DNA from 3 places in the Deinococcus sedimenti genome. Region 2 is predicted to be linked to each of the others. Evidence: riboswitches for the same ligand, from Rfam matches in the RefSeq annotation. Region 2 holds a riboswitch; each other region holds the start of a gene.
What was found. Region 2 has a riboswitch for cyclic di-GMP ahead of IEY69_RS03385 (glycoside hydrolase family 16 protein). Riboswitches for the same ligand answer to the same signal wherever they lie in the genome.
Positions count from the first base shown of each region.

Region 1 (10,073 bases), on a different contig from region 2:
GCGGTGGCGATGGCGCTGTTGCGGATCTGCGTGCCGGCTTCGGGCGTGACGACCGCGTCGAAGGTGACCACGGCGCTGGCGCCCGGGGCCAGGCCGGGAATCTCCCAGACGTAGGTGCGGCCGGTGACGGTGGGGGTGATCTCGCTGCCGTTCAGGCGGCTGCTGCCGTCCACGTACGTCAGGCCGGCGGGCAGGGTGTCCTGCACCGTGACGGTGTCCAGCGTGCCGGTGGCGCTGCGGTTCGTGACGGTGAAGGTGTAGGTGATGGTCTGGCCGTAGGCGACCACGGCGGGGCTGCTGGTCTTGACCATGGTCAGGTTGCTGCTGCGGAACACGCCGTTCACGACCGGGTTGCTGGGCACGGGGTCGGGCAGTTCGCTGCTGCCCACCGTGAAGGTGTTCAGGACGCGGGCCCCGTCGGGGGTGTCCTGCGGCACGCGGGCGTTCAGGGTCAGGTCGAGGCTCTGGCCGGGGTCCAGGCGGGCCAGGCGCCACACGACCGTCTCGCCCTCCAGGGTGCCGCCCTGGTCGGCGCTGATGAACTCCAGCAGCTCGGTGCGGGTCAGGGTGCCGCTGGCGTCGAGAATCTGGATGGCGCGCAGGTTGTCGCGGATCTCGACGTTCGTCAGCGCGAAGCTCTGGGTGTTGGTGAGTTTCAGGTGGTAGGTCAGGACCTGTCCGGGTTCCACCAGTCCGCTCAGGGTGCCGCTCTTGACGGGGTTCAGGGTCAGGGGCGCCACGGCGGTCAGGATGTCGACGGTCAGGTTGTTCGCGGCGCCGCGGCTGCTCTGGGCGGTCAGGACGGCGCGCAGGGCCTCGGTGGCGGAGCTGACGTTCGCGCGGGTGGGCACGTAGCAGGCGTTGAAGTCCCGGGTGCCCTGCGGCGCGAGGTCCGGCACGCGGAACGGTTCGGTGATGGGCGTGCCGTCGCGTTCGGTGAAGCGCAGCGTGCCCTCGCCGATCTCGATGCGGCCGGTGATGGTCAGGGTGTCGGGGCGGTCCCCGAGGTTCTGCGCGGTGTGCGGGAAGCAGACTTCGGTGTTCAGCAGCGCGTTGGGTTTGACCTGCCGGTCGTCGGCGCTGAGTTCACCGCCGGGCTGCGCCTGCGGGTTGCCCAGTGGGCCCAGCGCGATCAGCGGCTGGTAGCGCAGGGTCACGTCGGCCGGGGCGTCCACCGTGACGTCGCCGCTGCGCAGCTGCGCCACGTTGCGGCGGCTTCCGGTCACGCCGTCCGGGGTGCGCAGCGCGAAGGTCAGGGTCAGGGTCGCGCCGGGCGCCAGCGAGTCCACGCGGGCGCGCACGCCGCTCACCGGGCTGGGTTCACTGGCCTGCCAGGGCTGACCGGCGCCGGCGCGGTACTCGGTGGTGGCGGTGGGGGCGGCGCTGCCGCTCAGGCGGGCGCTGCCGCTGACGAACACGAAGTCGCGCAGTTCGGGCGTGTCGAGCAGGTCGGTGATCGTCACGGCGCGCGAGGCTCCGTTGCCCGCGTTGCGGGCGGTCAGGGTGACGGTGGTCACGTCGCCGGGGCGCAGCGCGGCGGGCGTGAAGGTCTTGTCGAGCGTCAGGGTGGGCGGGTCGCCGACGTTGATGCGGGCCACGTTGTTGTCGTCGGTTTCGCCGCTCAGGCCCTGCGCGTTCGTGCCGCAGCGGGCGATCAGGTTCGGGTAGGCGCTGCCGCGGTCACTGGCCTGGGTGGTGGCCCGCACGAGCAGCGCCGCGCTCGCGTCGGCGTCCAGGGTCAGGCTGGTCAGGGCCGGTTCGTCCGGGTCGATCTGCCCGTTGCCGTTGGCGTCGCGGTGCAGGCTCAGGTCGCCGGGCGTGAACTGCGAGACCACGTCGGTGGGCACGCTGAGGTTCACGGTGTTCGCGGCGTTGCCGGTGTTGGTCAGCACGTAGCGCAGCAGGGTGGTCTCGCCGGGCAGCAGCGCGGCGCTCTGACCGGGCTGCGCCACGCTGCCGTTGGGCAGGGCGCTGACCGAGCACACGGCCTGCACGGTGGTCGTGACCGGCGGGGTGGGCACGCGCACGGGCGGCTCGCCGGGCGGCGTGAACTCCAGGGTCGCCTGGTTCTGGATCACGGTGCCGGCGGGGGTGCCGGCCGCCTGGGCCGCGCCGGACAGGGCCGGGGTCAGCGCCAGGGCCAGACTGGTCAGCAGCTTGAGCAGAGGGGGGTTTCGCACGGGGCCTCCCGGAGGTGAGGGCACAAATGGAGGAGTCTGATGTTGTGGGCGGACAGGGGAGGAAAAATGCGGCCGGGGGTCTCCCCTGCCCGGTGGGGCGCGCCCACGCAACGGGGTGGGCGCGCCTGGGGGATGGTTACTTGACGGTGACGACGAACGTGCCGGTGATGGTCTGGCCGGGGGTCAGGATGTCGCCGGTGTCGATGGTGCCGTTGCCGTTGGTGTCCACGCCGGCGTACACGGTCACGCCGGCCGCCTGGGGCGCGGCGATGGGCGTGCCGCTCCAGCTGGTGCCATTGGTGGAGTACAGGATGGCGCCGGTGGCGGTGCTGCGTGCCATGAAGCTGACGAAGGTGGTGTTGGCGGGCAGGGTGTCACGGATGAACACCTTGGTGACGTTGGCGTTGCTGGTGTTCTTGCCGACGATGGTGTAGGTCAGCGTGTCGCCGGGTTTCGCTTCGGCCTTGTCGACGGTCTTGGTGGGCGCGGCGACCGGGGTCTTGCCGACCAGGACGGTGTCGTTGGGGTCCTTGACCTCCACGCCGGTGGTGGGGGATTTGGCGGTCTGGTTCAGGGTGATGGTCTGCGCGGCGGCGGCGCAGGGCACGTCGACGGCGGCGATCAGTTTCAGTTCCGCGCCGGCGGCGAGCGGGCCGGTGTCGGCGGTGCCGTTGCCGTTGGTGTCGGTCAGGGGGGCCTCGCCGCTGTCCAGGGCTTTGTTGCCGTTCGCGTCGATGAAGTACTTGACGGTCACGGTCACGGTGGTGCCGTCAGTCAGTTTGATGGGCGCGGTGCCGCTCACGTCGAAGGTGTCGGTGGCGCTGCCCAGGTTGGCGATCTCCATGGCGACCGTGGCGCGGATGTCGGGGCTGCCGGCCGTGCAGGTGGCGGGCGGGATGATCGGGCTGCTGGGGCTGCCGGGCTGGCCCGCCTCGGGGGTGCCGGGCAGGGCGGGGTCGCCGCCGGGGGTGGGGGTGGGGTTCCCGAAGGACAGGCCGGGCAGGTTCACGATGTCCCGGGTGTCGTCTTTTCTGCTGGTGTCGTTGCTGCTGGTGCTGATGACCGTGACGGTGGGGGGCGTCGCGGGGTTGGTGGGCAGGCCGCCGGCAGTGAAGGTGACCTTGACCAGCAGGTTGGCGGTCTGGCCGGGAGTCAGGCTGCCCACGTCCGGCACGCCGTCGCCGTCCGTGTCGGGCAGCGGGGTGCCGTCGGTTTTGAAGAGCGTGACGGTCGTTCCGGAGGGGAAGCCAGCCAGGGCAGTGGTGATGTCGAACACGTCGGGGCGGTTGCCGGTGTTCTGGACGGTGTTCGTGAAGGTGATGGCCGTGGTGGTGGTGGTGGCCTGCGCGGTCTGCGTGTCGCTGGCGCTGGGGGTGATGGTCACGCCCTCGGGGCTGGCGTAGGCGGGCGTCACGGGGGTGCCGTTGCCGTCCGGGTCGGCCTTGGGTCCGATGACGGTGGCGTCCTTGCGGTCCACGGTGGTGACGTTGGAGTTGTTGGCGTCGCGCGGGACGCTGGGGTCGTTGTTGAAGGCCGGGTTGTCCTGGCGGGTGCCGGTCGGGTCCGCGCCGTACTTGTCGGCGTTGGTGGCCGCGGCGGGAATCACGTACACCTGGAAGAACTTGACGGCGGCGTCCTGGTTCACGCCGCTGATGCCGGTGATGGGTGTGGCGGCGGTGATCTCGGCGAGGCTCAGGGTGCCGTCGCTGTTGGTGTCGGCGCTGGCGGGGTAGAACGTGACGCTGGTGGGGGTCTTCACGGCGCTGGTGGGGTCGGGGGTGTTGGTCAGCGTGTAGGACTCGTTGGGGACGTTCCCGGTGTTGGTCAGCGTGTAGGGGAAGACCACGGTGTCGCCGGGGCGGGCGGTGGCGGTCTGGCCGGGCTTGGTGTAGTCGGGGGTGGTGACGACGGCGCTGGCGTCGTTCGGCACGATGGTGAAGCTGGGCACCGGCAGCACGGTGGTGGTGACGGGGTTGGAGGGGATGGGTGGGGTGGGGGTGGTGCTGCCTTCGGGGGTGAAGACGATCTCGGCGGTGTTGGTGATCACCGTGCCGGCGGCGGTGCCGGCCGCGTGCGCGGTGCTGGCGGCGAGGGCGATCAGGGCGGTCAGGGTCCAGTGCTTCTTCATGTGCTTCCTCCGGGAGGGGGCGGGGGGGGGTTACTTGACTTTCACGCGGAAACTGAACTTCAGCGTCTCGTCCGGGTTCATGCTGGTCAGGGTCCAGCGGACGTTGGTGTAGGTGGTGGGGGGTGCGGGTTGCTGGCGGGTGACGCTCTGGCCGTTCTCGGTGGTGGTGACAGTGCGTCTGGGCTGCGCGCTGAAGGTCTTGCCGCCGTCAATGGAGTAACTGACGGTCCAGCGGTCTGTGGCGGGGGTGGTCAGGACGCTGAATTCGGTGCCGCGTGGGATGGGGACGTTGACGTTCAGCTGGCCCAGGCGGCGTCCGGAGACGTTGCGCAGCGTGACCTGTTCGCGCAGGACGTCGCCGGGCAGGACGGTTTTGGGCGAGTCGATGATCGTCTCGACGGTTTTGCCGCTGCTGTCGGTGCTGCGTTTGACGAGGTCCTGGGTCAGGGTGAAGGTGACGTTGGGGCTGGACTGGGCGCTGGCCGCCGTGAGGAGCAGCAGGGGCAGAATGAGGCGCTTCACTGCGGGGGGACCTCCAGAGACAAAAAATTGACCGACAGCTGGGGGATCTCTCCCGCCGTTCTGTCGGTCGCGCCACTCGCTCCTCATCTGGCTTAGGCGCCCGTGTGCGCCAGATGATTCATTGCTCCTGAACATCTGTTGGCCCGGGGACCGTCCCCGAGGATGTTCGGTTTACCTCACCATGCTGACGCGCCTGTCACTGACCGCGCGGGCATTATGAAATTTCTCACCTTTTCATCGTGCCTATCATTCCGTCCGCGTGGTCATTTGTCAAACGCCCAGGCGGCCCGCGCTGGCCTTCGCCACGGGGGTCCCGCTGCCCCCATCGAAGGCGTCGATCTCCTCGATGAAGCGGTCGAACAGGTAGCGGCTGTCGTGCGGCCCCGGGCTGGCCTCGGGGTGGTACTGCACGGAAAACACCGGGTAGCGGCTGTGCGCCATGCCTTCCAGGGTACCGTCGTTCAGGTTGATGTGGGTCGGCACGAAGGCCCCGTTGGGGATCGAGTCGATGTCCACCGCGTACCCGTGGTTCTGGCTGGTGATCTCCACGTTGCCCGTTAACAGATTCTTCACAGGCTGGTTGCCGCCGCGGTGCCCGAACTTCATCTTGAAGGTCCGCCCGCCTGCCGCGAGACCCAGGATCTGGTGCCCCAGGCAGATGCCGAAGGTGGGCAGCAGGCCCATGAGTTCCCACGCGGTCTTATGCGCGTACTCCAGCGGGGCGGGGTCGCCGGGGCCGTTGCTGAGGAACAGGCCGTGCGGTTGCAGCGCCATGATCTGCGCGGGGGTGGTGTGCGCTGGCACCACGATCGGCTCGATGCCGACCTCGGCGAGGCGCTCGATGATGGTGTGCTTGATCCCGAAGTCCATCAGGACCACGCGCTTGCCGTGCCGCAGGGTGGGGAACGCGTAGGGCAGCGCGGTCGTGACCTCGCGGGTCATGTCGTGCCCGTCGATGTCCTGGTGGTCCAGGGCGCGCTGCACGTACATCTGCTCCTCGGCGGGCGTGAACTCGCCGTACGGATCTTCCGGGTGTGTGTAGCTGCGGTGCGCGATGACGCCCTTGACGACGCCGCCCGTGCGCAGGCGGCGCACCAGCGCGCGCGTGTCGATCCCCTGGATGCTCACGACGCCGTACTGCTGCATGAACGCCTCGAGGGACTGCTGCGCGCGGTGGTTGCTGTACTCACCGCTGAACTCGCGGCTGATGAAGCCGCGCACGTAGGGCTTGTTGCTCTCCATGTCGTAGATCGCCACGCCGTAATTCCCGACGTGCGGGTACGTGATGGTCACGATCTGCCCGTTGTACGAGGGATCGGTCATGATCTCCTGGTACCCGGTCATGGAGGTGTTGAACACCACCTCGCCCACGGTCTCGCCGCGGTGCCCGAACGCGTACCCGCGGTACACGGTGCCGTCTTCCAGGGCCAGGATGGCCCGTTCTTTCCTGATCATGCTTCCTCCATTCGCGCCTCTCCGGACGCGTTTCATGGCTCAGCTCTGCGCGGCACCGTGGCTCCCCCGGGGGGTCACCAGCGGTAACGCACGCTCGCCTTGCCGATAATGACATTCCCCGCAACGGACCGCTGTGAGGTCGTTCCGTCAAACCGGTTGATGAGGTCCGCCGCGCCCGTCATGGCCCCGGCGAACATGCCGCTCAGTGCCTTGTCGCCGCTCAGTTCCCTGGGCAGCATCCCGGCGAGGTCCTGCGCCTTCAGGTCCGCCGGGTTGGGCTGGTACGACCAGCCCGCCGAGCCCTGCAGGGTCAGGCCCGCCGCGCGGAACGCCGCGTCGTCCGCCAGCACGGGACCGTCCGCCAGCGCGGCGTCCAACGCGTCCTGGCTGAACGCGGTGATCAGGTACTCGCCCCGGAAGGCGTACACCATCTTCAGTCCGGCCAGCACCTCGTCCAGGCCCTCGCTGGCCCCGGCCATGCCCGCGCCGAGCATCAGGGCGCGGGTGTCCACGTCCGCCATGGCGTCGTCCATCAGGGTGTCCATGCCGGACTTGGCCAGGGACTTCACGGTGCCGCGCAGGCCGTCCAGGGCGTCGTTCACGCTGCGGGCGTACTCGGGCAGGTGCGCGTCGGCCGCCGCGCGGTCCGTGACCCGCTGGTACGACACGGTGGTCGCCAGGGACGCCAGCGGGTCCTCCTGGTTCAGCCCGGCCTTTAGGCCGCTCGCCAGCGTGACCTGCGCGCACTCGCCCCCCAGGTAGCGCCCGGCCTGCTCCAGGTGACTGGCAAGCTGGCTGTCGGTCAGGAACCCGAACGGTTCGAGCAGGTCCACGCGGGTCAGCCAGCGGCCCAGGTAGGCGCCGGTGTCGGGGTGGCAGGCGGTCGCCTGCACGGCCTCGGCACTGGCGGGAATCACGCCCTGCACCTCGAAGTCCGTGGTGTCGAGCAGGATGCGCGCCAGCGGTTTATCCTTGCCCGCCTGGTTCACGACCTGCGCGCTGGCGGTCGTCCAGCCGCCGGCGGTGGTGGTCAGGCCGCCCGCAACCTGCCCCAGGGTGTCCAGGGCGTCCACGACCGGCGACAGCAGGCGGGGCAGCATGACCTGCGCCAGCTGCGAGCGCAGGACCTTCGCGGCGGCGCTGAAGTTCGCGTACAGGCCGAGTTCCTGCGTCCCTGCCGCGCGCTGCGCCGCCGCGTACGGCGCGGACGCCGCCAGGGTCGGGGCGGCCTTGCCGCTCAGGCGGCCCAGGTACGCCATCAGCAGGGCCTTGTCGCTCGACACATACACCAGCCCGTTCGAGGCGCCCGCGAACATCCCGTCCACGCGGGAGAAGGTGTAGCGGCCCACGCGCGCGCCGGGCTTGTCGGGCAGCATCTCGCCGAGCATCTCGTTCGTCAGGGCGCCCGAGCGGGTCACGGCCAGCAGCGCGGGTTCGAAGGTGCCCTTCTTCCCCTGCACGGTGAACACCCCGGCAATCCCCTCGCGGCCCAGCGAGTCGCCCAGCACCGCCTGCGCGACGCCGAGCATGCTCCCGGCGTCGTCCTCGCCCAGATCGGCGGCCGTCAGCACGCGTTCCACAACACCACTGAACCGTTTGAAGGCAGGCGCGGCGTTACGGGTTTCCAGGGTCAGGAGCGCCCCGGCGGGCAGGCCCTCGGCCAGGGGGCGGACGGTCTGCGCGTGGGCAGCACCGGCAGTCAGAAGGGCGGAGACGGTCAGGACGGGAATCAGTCGAGTCACGCCCGCGAGCTTATCCTCCCCCCCAGATGGGTGGTGCCTCACGTGCGGCGCGCCTCCCCATCCCGTCACCGCAGCTCCCGGTACATGGCGATCTCGTTGCAGTTCTCGAAGAACGCGCAGCGCTGGCATTCACTCCAGACCTTCGGGTGCAGGTTCGTCTTCTCGATGCGGGTAAACCCGCACTTCTCGAAGAAGCCCTGCTGGTACGTCCACGCGAACAGCGCGGGCAGGTCGATCGCGCGGGCCTCCGCCTCGCACGCCGCCACGAGCTGCTTGCCCAGGCCGCGCCCCTGCATGTTCGGGTGGATCGCCAGCCCGCGCACCTCGGCCAGATCCGGCGCGAGCATGTGCAGGCCGCACACGCCGCCCAGCCCGCCGGGCCGCCCCTCGTGCGGCTCGGCCAGCACCAGATGGAAGTCGCGGATCGTCTCGGCGAGCAGCGCCTTGGACCGCACGAGCATCAGCCCACGCGCCGCCCAGTACCCGATCAGCTCATGAATCGCGTCGATGTCCGACAGGCGCGCCTTACGGAACGACAGGGGCGCGTCCGGGTGGATGTCCGGCACCGCGATGGACTCCAGGGAGAGCGTCACGCGCGCCCCCCCCGGACCGCAGAGGTCAGCTCAGGGTGCGCATCCAGGTGGTGCCGCCGGGCCGCTCGCCGCGCGAACGGTACGCCTGCACCTGCGGTGCGTCGGGCAGTTCGCCCATCACGACCGCCAGCGGCACCTGCGTGAAGCCGAACGTGCTCCAGTCGCCGCCCCGGCTGAACATGTAGATCGCGCGGTCCCCACGGCCCTGCGCGTACTCCACGGCGCTCATGACCAGCCGCCGCCCCAGCCCACCACCGCGCGCCTCGGGCAGCACGGCCGCGCCGCGCAGCAGGGACGCGCCGTCCCCGTGCTCCAGGCCGATCGCACCGATCGGCTGCCCGCCCCGCTCCAGCACCCAGTACGTGGTGCCGCCCGCGAGGGCCGCCTCGGTGTCCAGGCCCGCATCGTGAAACACGCGGGTCACAGTGTCCTTGTCTTCGGGGGTCGCCATTCGAACGTGCACGGAATCGGTCATGCGCTGCTCCTTCAGGGAAAGAAAGCTCGGCGGTCACAGTGACCGCAGGTCGACACAGGTATTGCGTGGCGACAGCATAGCGCAAGGCCGCGTGGAAGCACTGCCAGAGGGAACGCAGCCGCATCCTCACCCCTGACCCACCTCGGCCACCTGCGGCAGATCCAGGCGCCACACGAGTTCCTCGTCGATCCAGCCCTTGCTCAGGCCACTCCTGACCTGCGGGACGTCCGGCAGGGCCGCCGCGATCTCGGCCGCGCTGGACGGCACGAAGCCGAAGCGCGTCCAGTAGTCCCCGGCTTCCGAGCTGAACAGGAACACCGTGCGGTCCCCGCGCAGGCTGGCGTGCGTCAGCGCCGAGCGGACCAGCGCGCGGCCCAGGCCCTGGCTGCGGGCCTCGGGCACCACCGCCGTCGAACGGATCAGGCTGACGCCCTGCCCGTGCTCCAGGCCGATGCAGCCGCCGGGCACGCCGTCCAGATCCGCGATCCAGTACGTGCCGGCCCCCAGGTCCACGCTGGCAGTGTGCAGCCCCGTGCGGGTCAGGAGGTCCAGGACGATGGGCAGGTCCGCCGGGGCGGCCTGACGAAGTTTCACGTGCATGTCAGTCAGGGTCATGGGTTCCTCCAGGGGGACCGGGACAGAGGGTGGGGGGACGGAACGGAATCGGGAGTCAGGAGTTCAGGCGCGTCCTGGCCTGCTCGATGGCCTCGCGGACGCGGTGCGGGGCGGTCCCGCCGAAGCTGGCGCGGCCACGGACGCTCTCCTCGACGGTCAGGGACTGCGCGACCTCCGCGTTCAGGAGGGGGTGCGCGGCGCGCAGTTCCGCGTCGGTCAGGTCCCACAGCTGCCGCCCGCTGCGGCTGGCGACGCCGACCAGTCCGCCGACGACCTCGTGCGCCTCGCGGAACGGGACGCCCTGGCGGGCCAGGAAGTCCGCCACGTCGGTTGCGGTGGAGTAGCCGCGCGCGGCGGCGGCGC
Region 1 is NZ_BMQN01000007.1:75,848-85,920, forward strand. Features, by position in the region: gene IEY69_RS14015 (DUF11 domain-containing protein) at 1-2,180, opposite strand, end outside; gene IEY69_RS14020 (DUF11 domain-containing protein) at 2,317-4,308, opposite strand; gene IEY69_RS14025 (hypothetical protein) at 4,339-4,830, opposite strand; cyclic di-GMP riboswitch class II at 4,883-4,968, opposite strand; gene carA (glutamine-hydrolyzing carbamoyl-phosphate synthase small subunit) at 5,101-6,285, opposite strand; gene IEY69_RS14035 (hypothetical protein) at 6,360-8,027, opposite strand; gene IEY69_RS14040 (N-acetyltransferase) at 8,093-8,620, opposite strand; gene IEY69_RS14045 (GNAT family N-acetyltransferase) at 8,646-9,095, opposite strand; gene IEY69_RS14050 (GNAT family N-acetyltransferase) at 9,222-9,710, opposite strand; gene argH (argininosuccinate lyase) at 9,766-10,073, opposite strand, start outside.
Region 1: another riboswitch for cyclic di-GMP. It lies ahead of IEY69_RS14025 (hypothetical protein); the one in region 2 lies ahead of IEY69_RS03385 (glycoside hydrolase family 16 protein).

Region 2 (10,073 bases):
ATCCTCGACGGCAGCGAGGACCTGTTCACCCGTCAGGGCTTCGAGGCCGTCAGCATGGGGGACATCGCCGCCCACCTCGGCATCTCCCGCCCGACCGTGTACGCCTACTTCACGTCCACCGCCGACATTCTCGGCGAGCTGCTCGACCAGCGCCTCACCGAATTCGAGGGCCGCCTCGCGCCCCTGCTGCGCGACCTGCACAGCCAGCCCCATCCCTTCGCCACCATTCTCGAACAGCTGATTCAGGAACGCCCCCTGCTGACCCTGCTCCAGAGCGGCAGCGGGCCCGCCTTCACCGAACGCCGACTGGCGGTCTTCCGCGACCTGGAAGGGCGGCTCCATCTGCACGTGTCGCCCCCCGCAGGCCGGGCCCGCGTCCCGTACCTGCTGACCTGCCTCACGCTGCTGCTGCAGGCCACCGCCACGCACGCCATCACCGCCGGGCTCAGCGCCGACCAGACCCGCGAACTGGCCCGGACGCTCGACCGGTTCGTGCAGGCCGGGCTGCAGGGCACCGCGCCTGACCTTCATGAAGCCCCCGTGTGAAGATCGCCTTCAGGCAGGTGTGACACTCCTGTGAGGCCAGGGCCGTACACTGGGGTGACCAGCGCACAAATGAATACGCGGGCCGAGTGAAGTCCGCAGCGCGAGAGGCCGGACTCCCACAGAGCGAGGCCTCTCTTTCCGGCCGTACGCCCGCCGGGTGTCTGTCAGCGCGCCCGCCGTCCGCCGCAGCGGGCAGCGTCTATGCTGGGCGGCATGACGACCAGCATGCACGGCCGCCGCGTCCTGATCACCGGCGCGACCGGCGGAATCGGACTGATCACCGCCCGCGACCTCGTGAACCGGGGGGCGCACGTGACCATCGTGGGCCGCAACCCGGACAAGACGGCGCAGGTGGCGCGCGACATCGGCGCGCAGGCGACCCTGCTGGCCGACCTGAGCGAACTTACGCAGGTGCGCCGCGCCGCGCAGGAGTTCGCGGCCCGCGGTGAAGGTCTGGACGTCCTGATCAACAACGCCGGCGCGTTCTTCACGTCCCGGCAGGAGACCCGCGAGGGCATCGAGCAGACCTGGGCGCTGAACCACCTCTCGCCGTTCCTGCTGACCCGCGAGCTGCTGCCCCTGCTGCGGGAAGGGCAGGCGCCGAGGGTGGTGACGGTCGCCTCGGCCGCGCACGCCATGGGGCGCCTGCGTCTGGACGACCCGGAGTTCCGCCGGGGGTACGGCGGGTGGGCGGCATACTCGCAGAGCAAACTCGCGAATATCCTGTTCGCGCGGGAACTCGCGCGGCGCGAGCCGGGCATCCAGAGCAACAGCCTGCACCCGGGCATGGTCGCCACGGGCTTCGCGCACAACAATGGCGGCTGGGTCAGCCGCGCGTACCGCATCGTGGACCGCTTCGCCATCACGCCCGAGCAGGGCGCGCAGACGACCCTGCACCTCGCCGCGGAACCGGTGCAGGTCAGCGGGCGGTACTTCAGCAACTGCCGTGAGGCCACCCCGGCACCGCAGGCGCGGGACGACGGCGCGGCGTTCCTGCTGTGGGAACTGAGCGAGGCGACCGTGAACGCCCACCCCTGAGCGATCTTTTTGCACCGAGTCCAGCTTGAGGGACTGGCGTGGCCGCGGCCCCTACGCTGAATCATGATGACCACTCTTGCCTTCGTGGGCCTGGGCGCCATGGGCGACCCCATGGCCGCACACCTGGCCCGCCACGCCCGTGACCACGGGCACCGCGTCCTCGTGTGGAACCGCACCGCCGCGAAAGCCGACGCTCACGCCCAGACGCACGGCACGCAGTCCGTCCCCCTGACCGAGATCGCCGCCGCCGACGTGATCTTCACCTGCCTTCCCACCAGCGCCGAGGTGGACGAGATCATGACCGCGCTGCGCGACCGCCTGCGACCCGGTGCCGTCTGGGTGGACTGCACCAGCGGCCACCCGGACGCCGCCGCCCGGCAGGCCGACGACCTGAACCGCGCGGGCGTGACCTTTCTCGACGCGCCGGTCAGCGGAGGGACGGCCGGCGCACAGGCCGGGCGCCTGACCGTGATGGTCGGCGGCGACCCCGACGCCCTGGACCGGGTCCGGCCGCACCTGGCGTTCGCCGGGAAGGTCGTGCACGTGGGCGGAACCGGCGCGGGCTTCTCCGTGAAGGCGGTGAACAACGCGCTGCTGGGCGTGACCCTCTGGGCCACCGGTGAGGGACTGGCGATCCTGGGTCGCGCCGGGGTGAATCTCGGCGCGGCGCTGGACGTAATCAACGCCAGCAGCGGCCGCAGCAACGCCAGCGAGAACCTCATCCCGCAGCGCGTCCTGACCCGCGAGTTCCCCGCCACGTTCGCGCTGGGCCTGCTGGCCAAGGACGCCGGGATCGCGGTGGACCTCACGCAGTCGGTGCAGGGCAGCGCGCCGGTCCTGGCCCAGGTCGCGGACCTGCTGCGCGGCGCACAGCGCGTCGTGGGAGACGCCGAGGACCACACCGCCGCCCTGAAGCTGATCGAGTCCATGAATGACACGGTGCTGAAGTGACCGCTCCCTCCTTCGGCGTGGTGACTGACGGCGGCCTGGACGCCTACGCCACCCTGCACAACGCCGTGCCGGTCGCGCCGTTTGCCGTGAACTTCGGGAGCACGTCGTACCGCATGACCGAGATCAGCCGCGAGGACCTGTACCGGCAGCTGGCCTCGAACCCGACGCACCCCACCAGCGCGCAGCCCACCCCGCAGGACTGGCTGAGCGCCATGCAGGCGGCCGGGACGCCCGAGGTGCTCGCGGTCACGACCAGCGCGGGCCTGAGCGGCAGCCACAACTCCGCCGATCAGGCCCGCCAGCTGACCGGCCCCGGCGGCCCGCGCGTGATCCTGCACGACAGCGGCACCCTGAGCGCCGCGCAGGCCTTCCAGATCCACGCGGCTGTCACGGCTGCCCGGCAGGGCCGGAGCACCGAGCAGGCGCGCGAGTGGATGCGCGCCGTGCACGAGGAGACCGAACTGTACTTCACCATCGAGACCCTGGAGTACCTGCGCCGCGGCGGGCGGATCGGTCGCGTCCAGGCCACGCTGGGCGGCCTGCTGAACCTCAAACCCGTGATCACGGTGGACAAGGCGGCCGGCACGTACGTGAATGTCGGCCGCGCCCGTTCGTACCGGGGCGCCATCCAGGCGCTGACCGAGCAGGTCACGCGGCGGTTCCGCGAGGGCACGCCGCTGCGCGTGGGGCTGCTGTACGGCAACCACCCGGAGGACGCCGACGCGGCCCTCGAGCAGCTGGCGGGCCGCCACCCGATCGTGTGGAGTGACCGCACCGGCGTGAATCCCGTCCTGAGTGTCCACGTCGGCCCGCGCGCGCTGGGCCTGGCTGCCGCGCCCGGCGCGTGGCCCTGGGAACGCTGACCCGGGCGGTCCGGACGCGAGCAGTCCGCCGTCAGGGCGTGCAGACGCGCGCGATGAACGACACCGGACGAAGCGGCCCGGCCACCCGGGCGGCCCTGAGCGGTCCAGGGGCGTCCGGGCCGCTCCAGACGGTCAGCTGGGCGTCCACGCACACGGGCAGGTCACCTGCACTCCAGGGGGTCACCAGCACCGCCTGGCCACCCGGACTCAGGGAGGCCAGTTGCCGCGGGTTGCTGCGGGCCAGCTCCTCTCCGCCCGGCGTCGAAAGGCTCAATGAGCCGTTCACCACGGCCTCCGCGTTCAGGGTGCTGCCGAACGTGGCCCGGGCCTGGAGCCCCTCGGTCTGCCGCACCAGCGACACCGACACGGTCACCTCACCGGCCGCCTGACCGCGGGTGGTCACCGCCGGGCTGATCAGCTGCTGGCGGGCCAGCACCTGACCGAGCGGCGCTGCCGGGGTGGGCGCCGAGACGGCCAGGACACCGGCGGCGCTGCCGAGCAGGAGGATCAGGCAGAGCGAACGCATCAGTCGCCCGCCTGCGGGGCCACCGGGGACGGCTGGCCGGGCAGGTGCACGCCCACGCGGGGCATCTTGTTCCAGCGGACGGTGCGGCCCCGCAGGAACGACAGGCACGTCACGATAACCACCAGGGCCACGAACGGCCGCATGAACAGCCGCTGGGTCGGCGTGATCAGCAGGGGCCGCAGCGACTGTCGGCCCAGCGCGAGGGCCACGCCCGCCACCAGCACATCGATCCCGATGCTCACGAGCAGCGGGACCAGGGCCCCAGGCGGGGCAGAGCCCCCGCTCATCTGCTGGACCAGCAGGGTCAGCGCCGCCAGATCGAACAGCGGTCCGGCTCCGCCCAGCACCAGTCCGTAGAGCAGCACGTACGGGAGGGTCAGCCACCCCAGGCGTCCGCCGCGCGCTGTCAGGATCAGGTGGCGGTACTTACCCATGACCTGGAACGTGCCGTACATCCAGCGCAGCCGCTGGCGCCACATGGCGGGCAGGGTGACGGGCGGCTCGGTGAAGCTCAGTGCGGCCGGCTCGAAACGCACCTGGTAGCCCGCCGCGGCGATGGCGACGGTGAGGTCCATGTCCTCGGTGATGGTGTCGCCGCTGTAGTGCAGGCGGCGAATCAGGTCCGTGCGGAACGCGCCGGCCGCGCCGGGCACCACGCTGACCGCCCCGAGCATGTCCTGCGCCCGCTTGTCCATCTGCTGCCCGACGCTGTATTCCAGGTGCTGCATCTGCGTGAGCGACGTGACCGGGCCGGCCACCCGCACGTCCCCGGCGACGGCACCCACCGCCGGGTTCAGGAAATGGCGCGACAGGGCCGACAGCGCGCCCGGCGCCAGCGAGGAGTCCGCGTCCACGCTCACCGCGACCGGGTACTCCAGGTGAGCGGCGGCGCGGTTCAGGGCACTGGCCTTCCCACCGTTCGCCTGGCGCAGCACCTGCACGCGGGCGTCCCGCCGCGCGAATTCATCGGCGATGGCCGCGGTGCGGTCGGTGGAGCCGTCGTCCACGACAATGACCTGCAGGGGCGGGCCGTCCTGAGCGAGCACGGACCGGATGGTCTGGGCAATGCCGACCTCCTCATTGAACGCCGCGATCATGACGCTGACGCCCGGCGTGTCCCGCCCGTGCCAGTCGCGGGCGCGGCGGCGCCGGACCCAGATGTGAGCGGTGGCGAGCGTGACCGTCAGCGCCGCCTTGATCAGCAGCAGAAGCACAATGATGAACAGGGTCCAACCCAGCGGGGTGGACGGCAGGACAGTCGTAAAGCCCATGGTGATGCCTCCCTCGGGGCGGTCTCACCACTGGCTCCTCTCGTCTGTTCAGGTGACCGATTCGAAGACGAGGATCTGCGCCTCCCGGCACTTGTATCTCGGCGTGGATGCCCGTCCCTGAGGTCCGGTCACGCCCTGCGTTCAGGCTAGGCGTCCGGTTCTGACGCACCGTGAGTGCCCGGTGGTGTCACGCTGGGACAAGGTTCAGCGCACCTACAGGCAGTGGGGGCCAGCGTGGGGGGCACCGCCCGTCCCAGGCCCGAACACTGCCATCATGCGCGTGACATGCCCGCACCCATCAGCGTTTCCACCCCAGTCCGGCCTGCAGGCGGGCCTCGTGCCAGGTGGCGGCGGGCCGCGGTCACTGTGGCCGCGCTGCTGTTCACGGGCGCTGTCCCAGCCACGCAGGCGGCCGCGGTGCCGAGTTGCGGGGTGTTCGGCCTGACAGTGGACAGCCCGGCCGTCCTGGCCGCCGTGGAGCGGAAGGTCGGGTGCCGCTTCGCCGCGGTCCGCTGGTTTCAGGACTGGACCACGCCGTTCAACCTGAGGTACGCCCGGACCCTGCTCGCGCAGGGCAAGGAACTCGAACTCTCCTGGCAGCCGCGCAGGCAGGTCGCGGGCGCCCTGCGGGGCGTTCCGTACCGGGAGATCGCCGCCGGCCGGCACGACGCCTACCTGCGCCGGTTCGCCCGGGATGTCCGGCAGGCCGGTCAGCCGGTGCGCATCACGTTCGCGCCGGAAATGAACGGAAACTGGGGCGCGTACCAGCTGGGTCCCAACAACACGTCCGCCGATTTCATCCGGGCGTGGCGGCATGTCGTGAACGTCTTCCGGGCTGAACGGGCTCCGGTGCGCTGGGTATGGACGCCCAACATCCAGTACCCGGGCATGCCCAGCTCGTACCGCGCCCTGTACCCGGGAGGAGCCTGGGTGGACGAGGTCGGCCTGGACGGGTACAACTGGGGCACCACCAACGCCTGGAACCGCTGGCTGAGTTTCCGTGACACGTTCGGGGCGTCGTATCAGGAGCTGAAGAGGGTCGCGGGGACCAAGCCGGTCCAGCTGGGCGAGGTGGCCAGCGTGGAGCAGGGCGGCGACAAGGCCGCGTGGATCCGCGACATGTGCGCGCAGCTACCCGCATTCGGGCAGATCCGCCGGGCCTTCTGGTTTCACATCAGGGATGGCCGCGTCGACTGGCGCCTCACGACCAGTGACCCGGCCCTGAACGCCTTCCGCCGCTGCCCCACAACGCGGTAGCGACCAGTTTCACGCAGACCCCACCAGTCCCTGAACGGCGGGACCCGACCCGGTGGACAGCGAACAGGAGACTCTCCCCAGTCGGGCTCGCGTTGACACGTCCTCCGACGGGCCGCTCTGCGCAGCGCCTCAGCCTCTCACAGCGGTTATCAGTTTCATTGAAGGGCCACGAGCACGCCCCTCGATTCCACTTCCAACCACTGTTTTTCTCAGGTGCTCGATTCAGAGGTATCGAGGGTATCCTCGATACCTCTGAACTCTGCTGTCAGCGCGTTCCAGGGAGACTGAGGCAATCCCCAGGCTCCCTGAAACGCGCCCAGCGAGGGTCCAAGGAACCGAGCGGTGGACGTCAAGCCGGGGGGCTGACGGCACGCCCCTCAAGTGCCCCGACACCCACGGTCACATAGTCCATGGGCATCGCGGTCCGCGTCTACCACACCGGCCGCTTCCGGGTGGCCCCCGCCCAGGGGTGCCGCCGTCCACGTTCATGTAAGAGACTTGACGGAGTTCAACGGACACACTTCAGGCTGTCCAGTGTCCCCATGCTCAGGGCAAAACCGCCGCAAGGCGGTGACGCAAAGCCACGGAACCCAAGGGGTTGGCCGGGTCACCAGAGGGAGATTCAGCATGCCTATCGCACACACGGTCCGTTCCGCCCTGCTGGGCCTGTCCCTCGTGGCCTGCAACGATCTGACCCCGCCGACCACTTCCGTCTCCCTGCGTCCGGCGGGCGCCGCGTGGACCGAAACGTTCGACACGCTCGACACGGCCCGCTGGGAGCCATCCAGCTGGGGCGGATTCTGGCAGCGGCCCGGCCTGACCGGCCGGTTCGACCCGGCACTGGTCAGCGTGAAGGGCGGCCACCTGCTGCTCACCCTGACGGTGCAGAGCTGCGCCACGGGCCTGTGCGCCCGCGCCGCCGAAGTGCAGACCCACCAGACCTTCGGCTTCGGTCGGTACACCTACCGCTTCCGGGCGGCCAGCACCAGCGCCCACCCCGCACGCAGCGGCAAGGTCCTCAGCGGGAACATCAGCGGGGCGTTCAGTTACGTGAACGACAGCGCCACCGAGATCGACCTGGAAATCGAAGGGAACCGGCCCAGGACGCTGAACACCGCCGTGTGGCGGACCGTGAACAGCAAGACGTCCGGCGTGCTGCCCACCAGCGTCACGTTCGGCCAGTCCTTCCAGACCATGACGTACGAGTGGCGACCGGACCGCGTCACGTACTTCCTGAACGGCTCGAAGGTCTGGGAGACCACCCAGGACGTCCCGCAGGACGCCGCTCATATCATGCTGAACGTGTGGCCCACGAACAGCGCCGCGTGGGGCGGCCCCGCCACGCGCGGTACCGTTCACATGCTGGTGGACTCCATCAGCTTCGAACCGTTCTGACCGCAGAAGTCCGCGGGGTCGAGGGACACCCGCCAGACCTCTGAACCGATCAGACCCGCACGGCTGCGCCGCAGAGCGCGCACCTGAGAACGGCAGCGGTTTCAGGGTTCCGCCCGCACCGTGCGCACAGCCCACGGCGTCAGAACCGACCCTGGTGCCATTCAGATACGCGGTCTCCTGGCATCAGAATTCAGTTCAGGTGGGTGGTGCGCTCATGGGCTCGCCCGACGGAACTGAACCCTGCCGTCCGTATCGTTGCCGTGTGCGCCGAACGGGCTACGCCGGGTCACTCCGGAAACGGCAGCGTACCGGCCGCTCTCAGGTCGCCGGTCAGCCAGCGCCGCACGGCGCGGCGGGCTTCCGGCTGAAATCCGTACGTGAGGACCGCCGGGGCGTTCACGTCCAGTGCGGCGTAGGGGTTGTACAGCGCCAGGTGCAGATCGGGCTGGGTCCCGCGCAGCGCGGCGTGGCGGTGGCGTGAAGTGGTGGCCAGGATGACCGGCAGCCCCAGGGCCCGCAGGGCGGTCCAGTCCAGGTCCGCCGGGTCCTCGAAGGCGTGCAGCTGCACCTCGTACACGCCGCTCAGCTCGGCGGCGAGAGTTGCGGCGTCCACGCTGGCCTCACTGACGTTCTCGCGGGGGACTTTCGTCTGCGCGACCAGCAGCACCGTTGAACCGGGGGGCGGGGCGACCGGGTCGCGGTACGCACTCAGGCCGCGCGCCCAGGCACATTCCAGCAGCGCCGCGTCAGCCCGCGGGTCCAGGGTGGCATCCGCCTGCGCGGGGTAGCGGGCGGCCAGGGCTTCCAGGCGGCGCACGCTGGCCTGCATCTGCGTGGCGTCCAGCGTCCCGTTGTCAAGGGCGGACTGGATGGCGTTCAGGGTCGCCTCCTGCGCCTCGCGGCGGCCGAGGGCCATAACCAGGTCCGCGCCCGCCTGGATGGCCATCACCCCGGCCTCGCCGCGCCCGTAGTGGTCGTCGATGGCCTTCATGCCCATGGAGTCCGTGACGATCACGCCGTCGAAACCCCACTCCTCGCGCAGCAGGCCGGTCAGCACCGCGCGGGACAGCGTGGCGGGCCGCGCGGGGTCCAGCGCCGGGTAGATGATGTGCGCGGTCATCACGGCGGGCGTGACGGGCAGCAGGTCGCGGAACGGTGCGAACTCCCCGGCTTCCAGGTCCTCCCTGGCTTTGTCCACACGGGGCAGGGCGAGGTGGCTGTCCAGGCTGGTGTCCCCGTGCCCGGGGAAGTGTTTGACGCACGCGGCGACGCCTGCCCGGTCGTGCCCAGAGAGAGCGGCGCGACCCATGCGCGTCACGAGCCCCACGTCGGCGCCGAAGGCCCGCTCGCCGATCACGGGGTTGGCGGGGTTCACGTTCACGTCCAGCACGGGGGCGAAGTTCCAGTTGATGCCCACGCGGCGCAGCTGCCGCGCCAGGGCGGCACTCACGTCCTCCGTCAGCGCCTCGTCGCCTGCCGCGCCCAGATTCATGGCAGCTGGCGCGAACGGCCAGAACGTCGGGCGCAGGATCGCGCCGCCCTCGTGGTCCAGGGCGATCAGGGCGTGCTCGCCCATCACGGCGCGCAGGTCGGCGCACAGGACCGAGAGTTGCGCCTCGGAAACCACATTTTTGCGGAACAGGCACACGCTGCGGATCCTGTGGCGGCGCAGATGCGCGACCGTATCGTCATCCAGGGTGGGGCCGGGAATGTCCACCATCACCAGCGCGCCGCTTGTCAGAGTCAGACTCACGACGCCCAGCGTACGGCAATTTCAACATCTTACACGGATTCCATCTGTTTCGTTGACAGATCGGAAGACCACTGATCTGCCAACTCCACGACCGGAACCCGCTTTGCTCCTTCTCGCATTCGCTCGGGTTGAAAGATTTGTAAACCTTTCTATAGTGCAGCCCGTGACCACACGTCATGTGTCCAGTCCACGACATGCATGCCCACCCGACGGGGGACATCATCAGCGAGTTCACGCTGCCGATACTGTCGTTGCAGCATGGAAGAACGCAGCCCTGAACGGAGGACACCTGATGAAGAAGCGATACACATGGATAGTGGCGCTCTGGGCAGTTCTGAGCACCACCGCGGGAGCGTCCGTGGAGGACGGCATCGGCCTGTACCGCACGGGATCATACGCTGAGGCTGTCCGGGAATTCACGGACGCGGCTCAAGCTGGGGACGCGGCTGGCCAATTCTGGCTGGCGACGATGT
Region 2 is NZ_BMQN01000001.1:683,456-693,528, reverse strand. Features, by position in the region: gene IEY69_RS03420 (TetR/AcrR family transcriptional regulator) at 1-546, shown strand, start outside; gene IEY69_RS03415 (SDR family oxidoreductase) at 760-1,584, shown strand; gene IEY69_RS03410 (NAD(P)-dependent oxidoreductase) at 1,648-2,535, shown strand; gene IEY69_RS03405 (DegV family protein) at 2,532-3,398, shown strand; gene IEY69_RS03400 (hypothetical protein) at 3,430-3,924, opposite strand; gene IEY69_RS03395 (glycosyltransferase family 2 protein) at 3,924-5,195, opposite strand; gene IEY69_RS03390 (glycoside hydrolase family 26 protein) at 5,562-6,452, shown strand; cyclic di-GMP riboswitch class I at 6,993-7,067, shown strand; gene IEY69_RS03385 (glycoside hydrolase family 16 protein) at 7,080-7,847, shown strand; gene nagZ (beta-N-acetylhexosaminidase) at 8,134-9,600, opposite strand; gene IEY69_RS03375 (SEL1-like repeat protein) at 9,764-10,073, shown strand, end outside.

Region 3 (10,073 bases), on a different contig from region 2:
CCCTGGAAGTCCTGACGCCGCTGTTCCCCGGCCGCGAGGTGATCGGCCTGAGCAGCCGCGCGATCATCGAGGGTGGCGGCAGCTTCCACTGCGTGACGCAGCAGCAGCCCGCCGGAACGCCCTGGCAGCAGGACGCCTGAGGCGTGCCGTTCCAGCCGCTGCCCGACGATCAGCCGAGCTGCACCGTGGAGTGCCCCGCGTGCGGGCACCGCGGGCTGGTCTATGAGCAGCAGCTGGGCCTGCTGGGGCCCTGCCCGGTCTGCGGCGCGGCCCGACCCCGGTACATGGGCAGTGTCGCGCCGGGCAGTGGGCGGCAGGTGTCGTTCGGGAGGTTCCGCGACCTGCTGGACGAGCCGCGCCTGCTGAGCCTGATCGAGGAGGCGCTGGGGCTATGCCCACTGGACGCGGAATGCTTCGCGGACGCCCAGGGTCGCGAGGTGCCGCTGGAGGACATCCACTACGCCCTGCAGGGGAACGCCGGGTGGCAGGGTCAGGTGTACAACCTGCACATGAATCGCGCCCGCTGAGGAGGCGTGCCAGAGTGACGGCGTGATACGGATTCCGTCTGTTTCGCTGACAGATCGGAACCCCACCGATCTGCCAGCTCCACGCCCGAAACCCGTTTTTCTCCTCCTCGCACCCGCTCGGATTGAACGGGCTTTGCAGCCCATTCAATCGGAGTCCATATGACTGACCTTGACCTGGGCGGCGGGTACTCGGCCCGCCCGATCTCGCTGGAGGCGTACCGGGCGGCGTGCGCGCGGCTGGAGGACCGGATCTTCGGTGGAAATTCGCTGTTCGCGTTCGACCCGCCGGTGCGGGCGGCCCCGCCGCTGGGCGAGTCGTGGAACTGGGGCGTGTTCCACGGCGCGGAACTGATCGGCTGGCATCACGCGCACGCGCGGGACGAGCGGACGGTGTACATGGCGGATACCGGGCTGCTGCCGGAGCATCAGGGGCGCGGGGTGTACTCGCGGTTGCTGCCGCACCTGCTGGACGCGTTCCGCGCGGCGGGGTTCACGCTGGTGCAGAGTCACCACCGCGCGACGAACAACGCCGTGATCCTCCCGAAGCTCCGGGCCGGGTTTCACCTGCAGGGCCTGAACGCGTACGAGGGCGGGGTGAATGCCGCGCTGACCCTCAGCCTGGACGGGGCGTACGGGCAGGCGATGCACGTCCGCAGCGGCTTCCGCGCACCATCGGGAGAGGCGGCGCGGCGACTGGGCGTCCCGGACGAAGGACTGCCCGGTCTGGCCGACGCGCCCAGCCTCCCCCTCCCGGCCGACGCCGAGGCGGGCGTGGATCTGGGCGGCGGGTACGCCCTGCACCGCGTGCCGACCGCCACGTACCGCGAGGTGTACGCACAGCTGGAAGCCAGCGCTTACGAGACGGACTCGTTCGACTGGGGCGACCGTGACCCCGCCCCCGCGCCGCGCGGCCCGCTGTGGAGTTGGCTGATCAGCCACGCGGGACGGGTGGCCGGGTGGCAGGCCAGCCGCGCGTGGGACACCCGCACGGCGTACATGGTGAACACCGCGCTGCTCCCCGCGCACCGGGGGCGGGGCGTGTACACGCGGCTGCTGCCTGTGGTGCTGGACGCCCTGCACGGCGAGGGCTACGCGCTGGTGCGCAGCCATCACCACCTGACGAACAACGCCGTCATCGTCCCGAAGCTCCGCGCGGGCTTCCGCTTCCAGGGCCTGCAGGTCGACGAGCACGGCGTCATAGCGATCCTGCTGCGCAGCTTCGACCCGGCGTACGCGGCGTACATGGACCGCCGCAGCGGCCTGACCCGCTGAACGTCAGCGGCGTTCAGGCCGGGCGGCGGAACAGCGCGGCCAGCAGGAAGTCCTGCGTGAAGACGTCCGCGGACGCGTCTGCCGGAGCGGGGAGTGGGCCGCCGGTCAGGAACTCCAGGTCACTGAAGACGTGGCGCAAATCGGCGACGCTGAACCCGATTCCACCGGACAGCGTGCCCTGACGGAACAGTTCCAGGTCCGTCTCGGCGCTGCCCATGCGTCCGGCCGCGAAGGTGCAGATGCCGAACAGCCCGCCGGGTTTGAGGACGCCGCTCAGGGTCGTCAGGTAGGACAGGCGGCGGTGGGGGGGCAGATGGTGAAAACACCCGGAGTCGTACACCACGTCGAACGGGCCGCCGGGGATGGGCTGGCGCAGCACGTCCACCTCGTGGAAGGTGGGCCGGGGGTCGCGACCGCGGGCGACCTGCACGGCGTACGGTGAGAGGTCCACGCCCGTCGCGTGGTACCCCAGTCCGGCCAGGAAGGTCGTGTTGCGGCCCAGCCCGCACCCCACGTCCAGCGCCGCCCGCCCAGGTCCGCCGGGCAGCAGGCCCCGCGCGGCCCAGTCGCGCAGGTTCGCGTCCGGCAGCGCCGAGGCGAGCGGGTGGCCGGGCCGGGAGAGGATGTCCGCCCAGGCGTCCCGGTCGCCCCGGCGGGTCAGGTCCCCCTCGCCGAACAGGCCGTCCAGGGTGTCGAGCAGGTCGTCCAGCGTGGCGAGCCTCATCTCACGAGTGTACCGGCGCGGTCAGGCGCGGTGGGGCGGGCGATTCTTCGCGCGTTTGATCGTGCCGATGCCGGCCTCGCTGGTCAGCACGGTGCGGTAGAGGGTCCACCACTCGCGTGCCTGGGCAGGCTCGCGGGTCAGGGTCTCGAAGCGGTAGTACGCGGCCTCGCCGGTCGGGAGGACGAAGGTGGGCGTGCCGAACACCCCGACTTCACGCGCGGCGTCCAGGTCGGCGCGCAGGTCGGCGCGGCGGGTGGCCTCGTCCGCCAGGGCCTGCGCGAAAGCGTCCAGGTTCAGTCCGGCCTCCTGCGCCGCCGCGTGGATGGTCCCGTCCGTCAGGGGCTCCTTGCGCTCGTGGTGGGCGCGGAATAGCGCCAGCGTGAACTCCCAGTGCGCCGCCTCGCCCTGCCGGGCCGCCGCGTGGGACGCCAGGAATGCGCGCAGGCTCCCCTGCTGGTACGCGCTCCCCTCATTCAGCGGCTGCTCGGTCACGCGCCACGTCAATTCTTTCGCGTTGCCTTCGTGGTTGCCCTCGACCAGCGAGTAGTGCCGCAGGGTGAACGCCTCACCCTCGTCTTTCAGGACGGCGGCGAGTTCCACGCCACGCCACGCGTAGGGGCACAGGAAATCGAAGTACAGCTCGGTCACTCGGGTCATGCGGGGCACCGTACACCCTGAGGTGCGCGGCGGAACGTCACGCGGGCTGCACTCCGCCCGCCGGGCCGGACTGCACGGCCTCCACCTCGGCCGCCGCGCCCGCCACCAGCACGGCGTCCCCGGCCCGCAGGACGTCCTCGGCGCGGCTGCGCAGCGGCTGCCCGTCGCGCCAGATCGCCACGACCAGCGCGCCCGTCTCGCGGCCCAGGTCCGCCACCGTGCGGCCCACCATGCCCGGCGGGACGCTCAGTTCGCGGATCGTGAAGTGCTCGCTGGTCACGTCGCCGCTCAGCAGGCGGCTCAGGCGCGGCGCGAGCATCATCGCCGCGATGCGGTTCCCGCTCAGCTGGTACGGGTTCACGACCTCGTCCGCCCCGGCGCGGCGCATCTTGCGGGCCGCCGCCTCGTCACTGGCCCGCGCGATCACCCGCACGGCCGGGTTCAACCCCTTGGCGGACAGCACCACGTACAGGTTGCTGGGGTCACTGTTGATCACCGTGACCAGCGACGCCGCCCGCTCGATCCCGGCGCGGCGCAGCACGTCCTCGTCGGTGGCGTCCCCCACCAGAGTGTGCAGGCCCTGCGTCTGCGCCCACTCCAGGTGCTCGGGGCGGTGATCGACCACGACCACCTCGCGCCGCGCGCCCCGCAGCGCCACGCTGACCGCCTCGCCCACCTGCCCGTACCCGCACACGATCGTGTGATCCTTCAGGCTCATGATCTTCCTCTCCTTGCGCCGCCGCGCCGCGTCCGGGTCCGTCACGGTGCGCAGCATCGTCTCGGCCAGCAGCGTCAGCAGGTACAGCATCAGCCCGATCCCGACCAGCATCAGCACCACGCTGAACACCTTCCCGTCCGTGTTCAGCTCGCCCGGCGCGCCGTACCCCACGGTCGTCAGGGTCATGGCCGTCATGAACAGGCAGTCCAGCCACGACCAGCCCTCCAGCACGCGGTACCCGACCGTGCCGAACACCACCAGCCCCGCGATCAGGGCCAGCAGCACGGCAGGGCGACGGGTCATACCTCAAGTGTAGAGGGACGCTCAGCGGAGGATCGCACTGACCATCAGGAAGGCCGTGCCCCCGCTCAGCGCCGCGCCGAAGGCCACCGCAGCCCAGCGCATCCAGCGGCGGTACGCTGACACGTCCAGCCGGGATTCCAGCAGCCCACGCCGGTTCAATGTCCCGCCCGGATCCACGCGCACGGTCAGCGGCGTTCCGACCGGTCGCCCTGATCATCCAGATCACGCAGAGGGGGGCGGGGCTGCGGGCGGGGCGCCGTCACGGCGTTCAGGGCCCGGGGCTGCACCTCGGTCACGCGGCCACCGGGGAGAGTCAGGGTACGGCGCGGGCGGCGCTGGGGTCGGAGCACGCATGCGGGTAGACTGGCCGCCAGAGATATGACCAGGGCGCACCCGAACGGACGAGGCTGGCTGCTGTCGGCGATCAGCGCGGTGCTGATCACCGGCTTCCTGGCCACCAGCCTGCTGTCGTACGGCGTGGCGGAGCGGCGGTTGCGGCACACGATTGCGGACGAGATGCTGCCGCTGACCGGAGATAACGTGGCGTCGCAGATTCAGAACGGTATTCAGCGGCCGGTGTTCATCTCGTCGGAGATGGCGAACAACACGTTCCTGCGCGACTGGTTGCAGGGCGGCGAGCGGGATGCGGGGCGGGTTCAGGCGTACCTGCAGGCCATTCAGCGCAAGCACTCGCCACGCGCGGCGTTCGTGGTGTCGGGCCGCACGGGTCGCTACTACGGGCCGCGCGGGCTGGTGAAGACGGTCCGGGCGGACGACCCGCAGGACGCGTGGTTTGCTCGCGTGCGGGACCTGCGGGCCCCGTACGAGTTGAACGTGGACGTGAATCCCGCGTATGGCCGTCAGCCGCTGGTGTTCGTGAACTACCGGCTGCTCGCGCCGGACGGGTCGTTCCTGGCAGTGACCGGGGTGGGGCTGACGCTGGACAACATCCGGCAGCTGCTGAGGTCGTACGATGTGGAGTTCCAGCGGCGGGCGTACTTCGTGAACGAGCGGGGGGACGTGATGCTCGACAGTCGGGGCGGCGTGGGGCAGAACATCCGGCAGCGGCCTGGTCTGCGGGAGATCGCGCCGCTGATCTTCACGGGGTCCGCGCGGCCGCAGCGGCTGACGTACGACGCTGCGGCCGCGCGGTATCAGGTGAACGCGCGGTTCATTCCGGAGTTGCGCTGGTACCTGCTGATCGAGCAGAACGAGACGCGCGCCCTGACGCCCCTGCGGAACGTGCTGCTGCTGAACCTGCTGATCGGTCTGCTCGCCACGGGGCTGGTGCTGGCGGTGGTGCTGCCGACCGTGGCGCGCGACCGGGCGCAGTTGCGCCGCGCGGCGCTGACCGATCCGCTGACGGGCCTGCCGAACCGCGCGGCGTTCGACGCGGCGCTGGCGCGGCCGCTGGCGTCGGGCGTGCCGGTCACGCTGGCCCTGTTCGATCTGGATCACTTCAAGGTGATCAACGACCGGTACGGGCACCCGGCCGGGGATGAGGTGCTGCGGCGCGTGGCGCGGGCGGCGCAGGCGGCGCTGCCGGGCGGCGCCCTGCTGGCCCGCTGGGGGGGCGAGGAGTTCATCCTGCTGCTGCCGGGGGACGTGGCGTCGGGCGTGCCGGTGGCGCAGGCGGTGCGGGCGGCGGTCGAGGACCTGCCGACCGGCGTGCCGGGGGTACACGTGACGGTCAGCGTGGGCGTGAGTGGCGCGCGGACCGGGGACACGGCGGGCAGCGTCCTGACGCGGGCGGATCAGGCGCTGTACCTTGCCAAGCAGCGGGGCCGCAACCGGGTGGAGGTCGCCCCGGATCCGGCGCCGTCCACGCCGGACGCCGGGTAAGGATCAGGCGAGTTCTCTCGGGGTGAGGTTCGCGGCGATGAACGCCTTGAGGACACCGACGTCGTTGGGCATGACCTGGAAGCGTTTCGGAGCCTGTTCGATCCCGTCGAAGCGCGCGGGGCGCCCCGGGGTGTGCCCCACGGCCTCCTGCACGGTCGCCTCGAACTTGGCGGGCAGCGCGGTTTCCAGGCAGATCATGGGCACCCCGGGCCGCTGGTAGGCCTGCCCGACGAGGACGCCGTCGGCGGTGTGCGGGTCGATCAGGCGGCCGTACGACTCGAACACGGTACGGATGGTGCGCAGGCGGTCTTCGTGGGTGCTGCGCCCGCTGCGGAAGCCGCTGGCCTGCACCGCGTCCCAGTGGGGCGTGCCGCTCAGGGCGACGGGGCGGCTCTGGCCGACCTCGTCCCACCAGCCGCGCGTCTGCACGGCGTCCGCACCGGCGATCAGGTACAGGTAGCGCTCGAAGTTGCTGGCCTTGCCGATGTCCATGCTGGGGCTGCTCGTCACCGCGACCCGGTCGGCGGGGCGGACGTGGTACGTTCCGCCGCTGAAGAAGTCGTGCAGCACGTCGTTCTCGTTGCTGGCAACGATCAGCTGCCCGACCGGCAGGCCCATGCGTTTGGCGAGGTACCCGGCAAACACGTTCCCGAAGTTCCCGGACGGCACGCTGAAGTCCGCCTCCGCCCCGGCGGGGAGGTTCAGGGCGAGGTACGCCCGGAAGTAGTACACGGCCTGCGCCAGCACCCGCGCCCAGTTGATGGAGTTCACGGCCCCGATGTCATAGCGGGCCTTGAAGTCCGCGTCGGCGTTCACAGCCTTCACGAGGTCCTGGCAGTCGTCGAAGACGCCCTCCACGGCCAGGTTGAAGATGTTCGCCTCCTGCAGGCTGAACATCTGCGCCTGCTGGAAGGCACTCATGCGGCCGTGCGGGGAGAGCATCACGACGTTCACGCGGGCCTTGCCGAGCATGGCGTACTCGGCCGCGCTGCCGGTGTCGCCGCTGGTGGCGCCCAGGATGTTGACCCGCTCGTCCCGGGCCTCCAGCACGTACTCGAACACCTGCCCCAGGAACTGCATGGCCATGTCCTTGAACGCCAGGGACGGCCCGTTCGACAGTTCCAGCAGGTACAGGCCACCTCCGTCCGGGCCAGCCTCACCCAGCGGGGTGACGGGCGTGATCTCGGCGCTGTGGAAGGCCTCTTCCGTGTACGTGTCGCGCAGCAGGCGGCGCAGGTCCTCCCCGGGGATGTCCGTGATGAAGGGGCGCATGACCTCGTAGGCGAGGTCGGCGTAACTCAGGGCGCGCCACGCCTCCAGCTGCGCGGGCGTGACCGTGGGAATGGATTCGGGCATGGCCAGCCCACCGTCCGGGGCGAGGCCGGACAGCAGCACGTCCGAGAAGTGGCCGAGGTCGCGCGCGCCGCGCGTGGAAACGTACTTCATGGGTCCTCCCGCGCCCACGCGGTGGGCGACTTGCGTGCCGTCACTCTAGCGAGCCGGGTCCGGGCAGAGTCCACCGGCAGCTAGGGCACTCCACCGGACCTTCATCCGCGTGACACCCCGCGTCTTACAACTCTGTCACAGACGTCCGGAGAACTGACCCGGCGCCCAGTCATTCCGCGGCCCGGCCTTCCCCCCGGGGTTCTCATGCTTCACACCCTCCGGATCTGCACCGGGCCGCACGCTGCGCAGCGTGCCAGCCGCATTCGAGTACCGCCACGCCCCCCGGGGGGGTGGGGGGAGGGTCGCGCGCGGCCTTCAGCGGCCCTTGAGGAGACCGCTTAGGCGCGGTTCATGCATGCAGGTGTGACAGGCCCGAAGGGCGCACGCAGGCATCATGACTTCACTCGCTACGGGAAACAACGGGCGAGAAGAGGCGTTGAAGCGTGGTCCTGTATGCGGGCACCTGGGACACGTGGAGCCAGTGGTGCGACCGGCTTTTCGACCATGCCTTCAGCCTGAGCTGGAGGTTGGACCCACCAACTGCGACGACGTCGCAGGAGGAGTTCTCCATGCGTGCATTCCTGCTCTCTGCCCTTGTTGCCGTGCTGGCCACCAGCTGCGGCGGTCCCTCCACCCCCAGCACCACCGCGCAGTCCACCGGCACCCGCGTGGACACGCAGGCCCCCAAGGTCTCCATGGTGATGAGCCCCCAGACGCTGAAGGAGAAGGGCAACGTGTTCTTCCGCCTGGCCACCCAGGACAACACCACCGTGTCCCGCGTGGTCCTGCTGATCGACGGGGAAACCTTCGTGGACGACCCGACCGCGTACAACTCCTACGCGAAGTACTTCGAGGCGAGCAGCAACGGCGAGCACAAGGTCACCGTCCGCGTGTACGACCAGGCGCAGAACGTCACCGAACAGACCCAGACGTTCCACGTGAACATCGGTCAGTAGGCCCGGCGGCCTCGACATCCCCCATCCGGCAGCCGCGCGGCTCTGACCCGCACCCCCCGGACGAGACGATTCTGGCCGACCCTCCGCCCGCAGCTCGGAACGGCCCCGCCTGCCCGCACCTCCTGCCGGTACCTACAGGTCGAAGCGCATCAGGTCCCGCCCGACCGTGATGCGCCCTGGGTACAGCTCCGCCATTCCGGCGGTATACGCCGCTTCAGCTGCGGGCGTCGCCTGCGGCACCGGAATGTGGTGGGTCAGCACCAGGTGCCGGACCTGAGCGTCCCGGGCCAGCTGCGCCGCTTCCAGGGTGGTGGTGTGGTACTTGGCCGGGTTGGTGACCTGCACGGCCTGCTCGGGATTCTCCCGGGCGAGGTCCGCCAGCCACTGCGGCTGATAGGCGTCATGAATCAGCAGGTCGGCCTGCCAGGCGTGCTGCGCGGTGGCGGCCACGGGGCGCGTGTCGCCGCTGATCACGACGCGCCGCCCACCGAACTCGATGCGGTACCCGAGGGCGGGCGTCACGGGACGGTGATCGACCTCGAAGGCCGTGACCTGCACGCCGCCCTCGTCGAACATCAGGCCAGCATTGCGTTCGGTGTACTCCACCTCGGCACCTGCCGCTTCGGACCTGTTGTACGCCACGCGGAGTTCCCGGTCGTACGCGAGCGCGTCATGGAACGTCCCGATGATGTCGCGGGTGCGGCTGGGCCCGTACACCCGCATGGGCTGAGACCGACCCTGGATGACGCCCACGTGGGTGCGCCAGCTGCTGATGAACAGGTCCGGGAAGCCTGCATTGTGGTCGTAGTGGTGATGCGTGAAGAAGACGTCCCGCACGCGCTGCGGCATGAGCCCCGACTCGATCAGCTGCCGGGTGGTGTCGCCGCCGCAGTCGAACAGCAGGATCTGCCCCCCGGCCACGACCGCGACGGCCGGTTTGGCGGCGCCGGGGTAGGCGCGGGGCGTTCCGGTACCCAGCAGGACCACCGTGAACTGATCGGGGGTCAACGGGGCGACCGGGGTGGGCTGAATGAAGGACTGGGGCACACGGCATTCTGCGCCGACCGTGGCCGCCCCGGCCCGGACCTGCCTGGGCGGCGTGGTGCACGTCGGGCCGGGTTCACGAACCGTTGGCGCGCACCATTCCCCGCCGGGGCATCCGGTAGCGTGGGGGTCATGAGCCCCGAGACCGTGAAGTTGGCCGTCGTGCAGATGCACGTCACCGATCAGCTGGAAGACAACGTCAGCCGCGCCGCCTCGCACGTGCGTGACGCGGCCGCGCAGGGCGCGCAGGTGATCCTGCTGCCCGAACTGTTCGAGAACCTGTACTTCTGCCAGGTGGAACGCGAGGAGTACTTCGACCTCGCCCACCCACTGGAAGGCCACCCGTTCGTGGGCCGCTTCCAGGAACTGGCCCGCGAACTGGGCGTGGTGCTGCCCCTGTCGTACTTCGAGAAGGCCGGGCAGGCACACTACAACAGCCTCGTGTGCATCGACGCCGACGGCACGCTGCTCGGCAACTACCGCAAGACGCACATCCCCGACGGGCCCGGCTACGAGGAGAAGTACTACTTCAACCCCGGCGACACCGGCTTCAAAGTGTGGGACACCCGCTTCGGGCGCGTGGG
Region 3 is NZ_BMQN01000016.1:15,962-26,034, forward strand. Features, by position in the region: gene IEY69_RS17905 (agmatine deiminase family protein) at 1-140, shown strand, start outside; gene IEY69_RS17910 (hypothetical protein) at 144-527, shown strand; gene IEY69_RS17915 (GNAT family N-acetyltransferase) at 687-1,799, shown strand; gene IEY69_RS17920 (class I SAM-dependent methyltransferase) at 1,813-2,523, opposite strand; gene IEY69_RS17925 (DsbA family oxidoreductase) at 2,545-3,180, opposite strand; gene IEY69_RS17930 (potassium channel family protein) at 3,218-4,201, opposite strand; gene IEY69_RS17935 (hypothetical protein) at 4,223-4,384, opposite strand; gene IEY69_RS17940 (hypothetical protein) at 4,387-4,551, opposite strand; gene IEY69_RS17945 (sensor domain-containing diguanylate cyclase) at 4,580-6,043, shown strand; gene thrC (threonine synthase) at 6,047-7,489, opposite strand; cyclic di-GMP riboswitch class II at 7,910-7,994, shown strand; gene IEY69_RS17955 (Ig-like domain-containing protein) at 8,059-8,445, shown strand; gene IEY69_RS17960 (MBL fold metallo-hydrolase) at 8,578-9,492, opposite strand; gene aguB (N-carbamoylputrescine amidase) at 9,622-10,073, shown strand, end outside.
Region 3: another riboswitch for cyclic di-GMP. It lies ahead of IEY69_RS17955 (Ig-like domain-containing protein); the one in region 2 lies ahead of IEY69_RS03385 (glycoside hydrolase family 16 protein).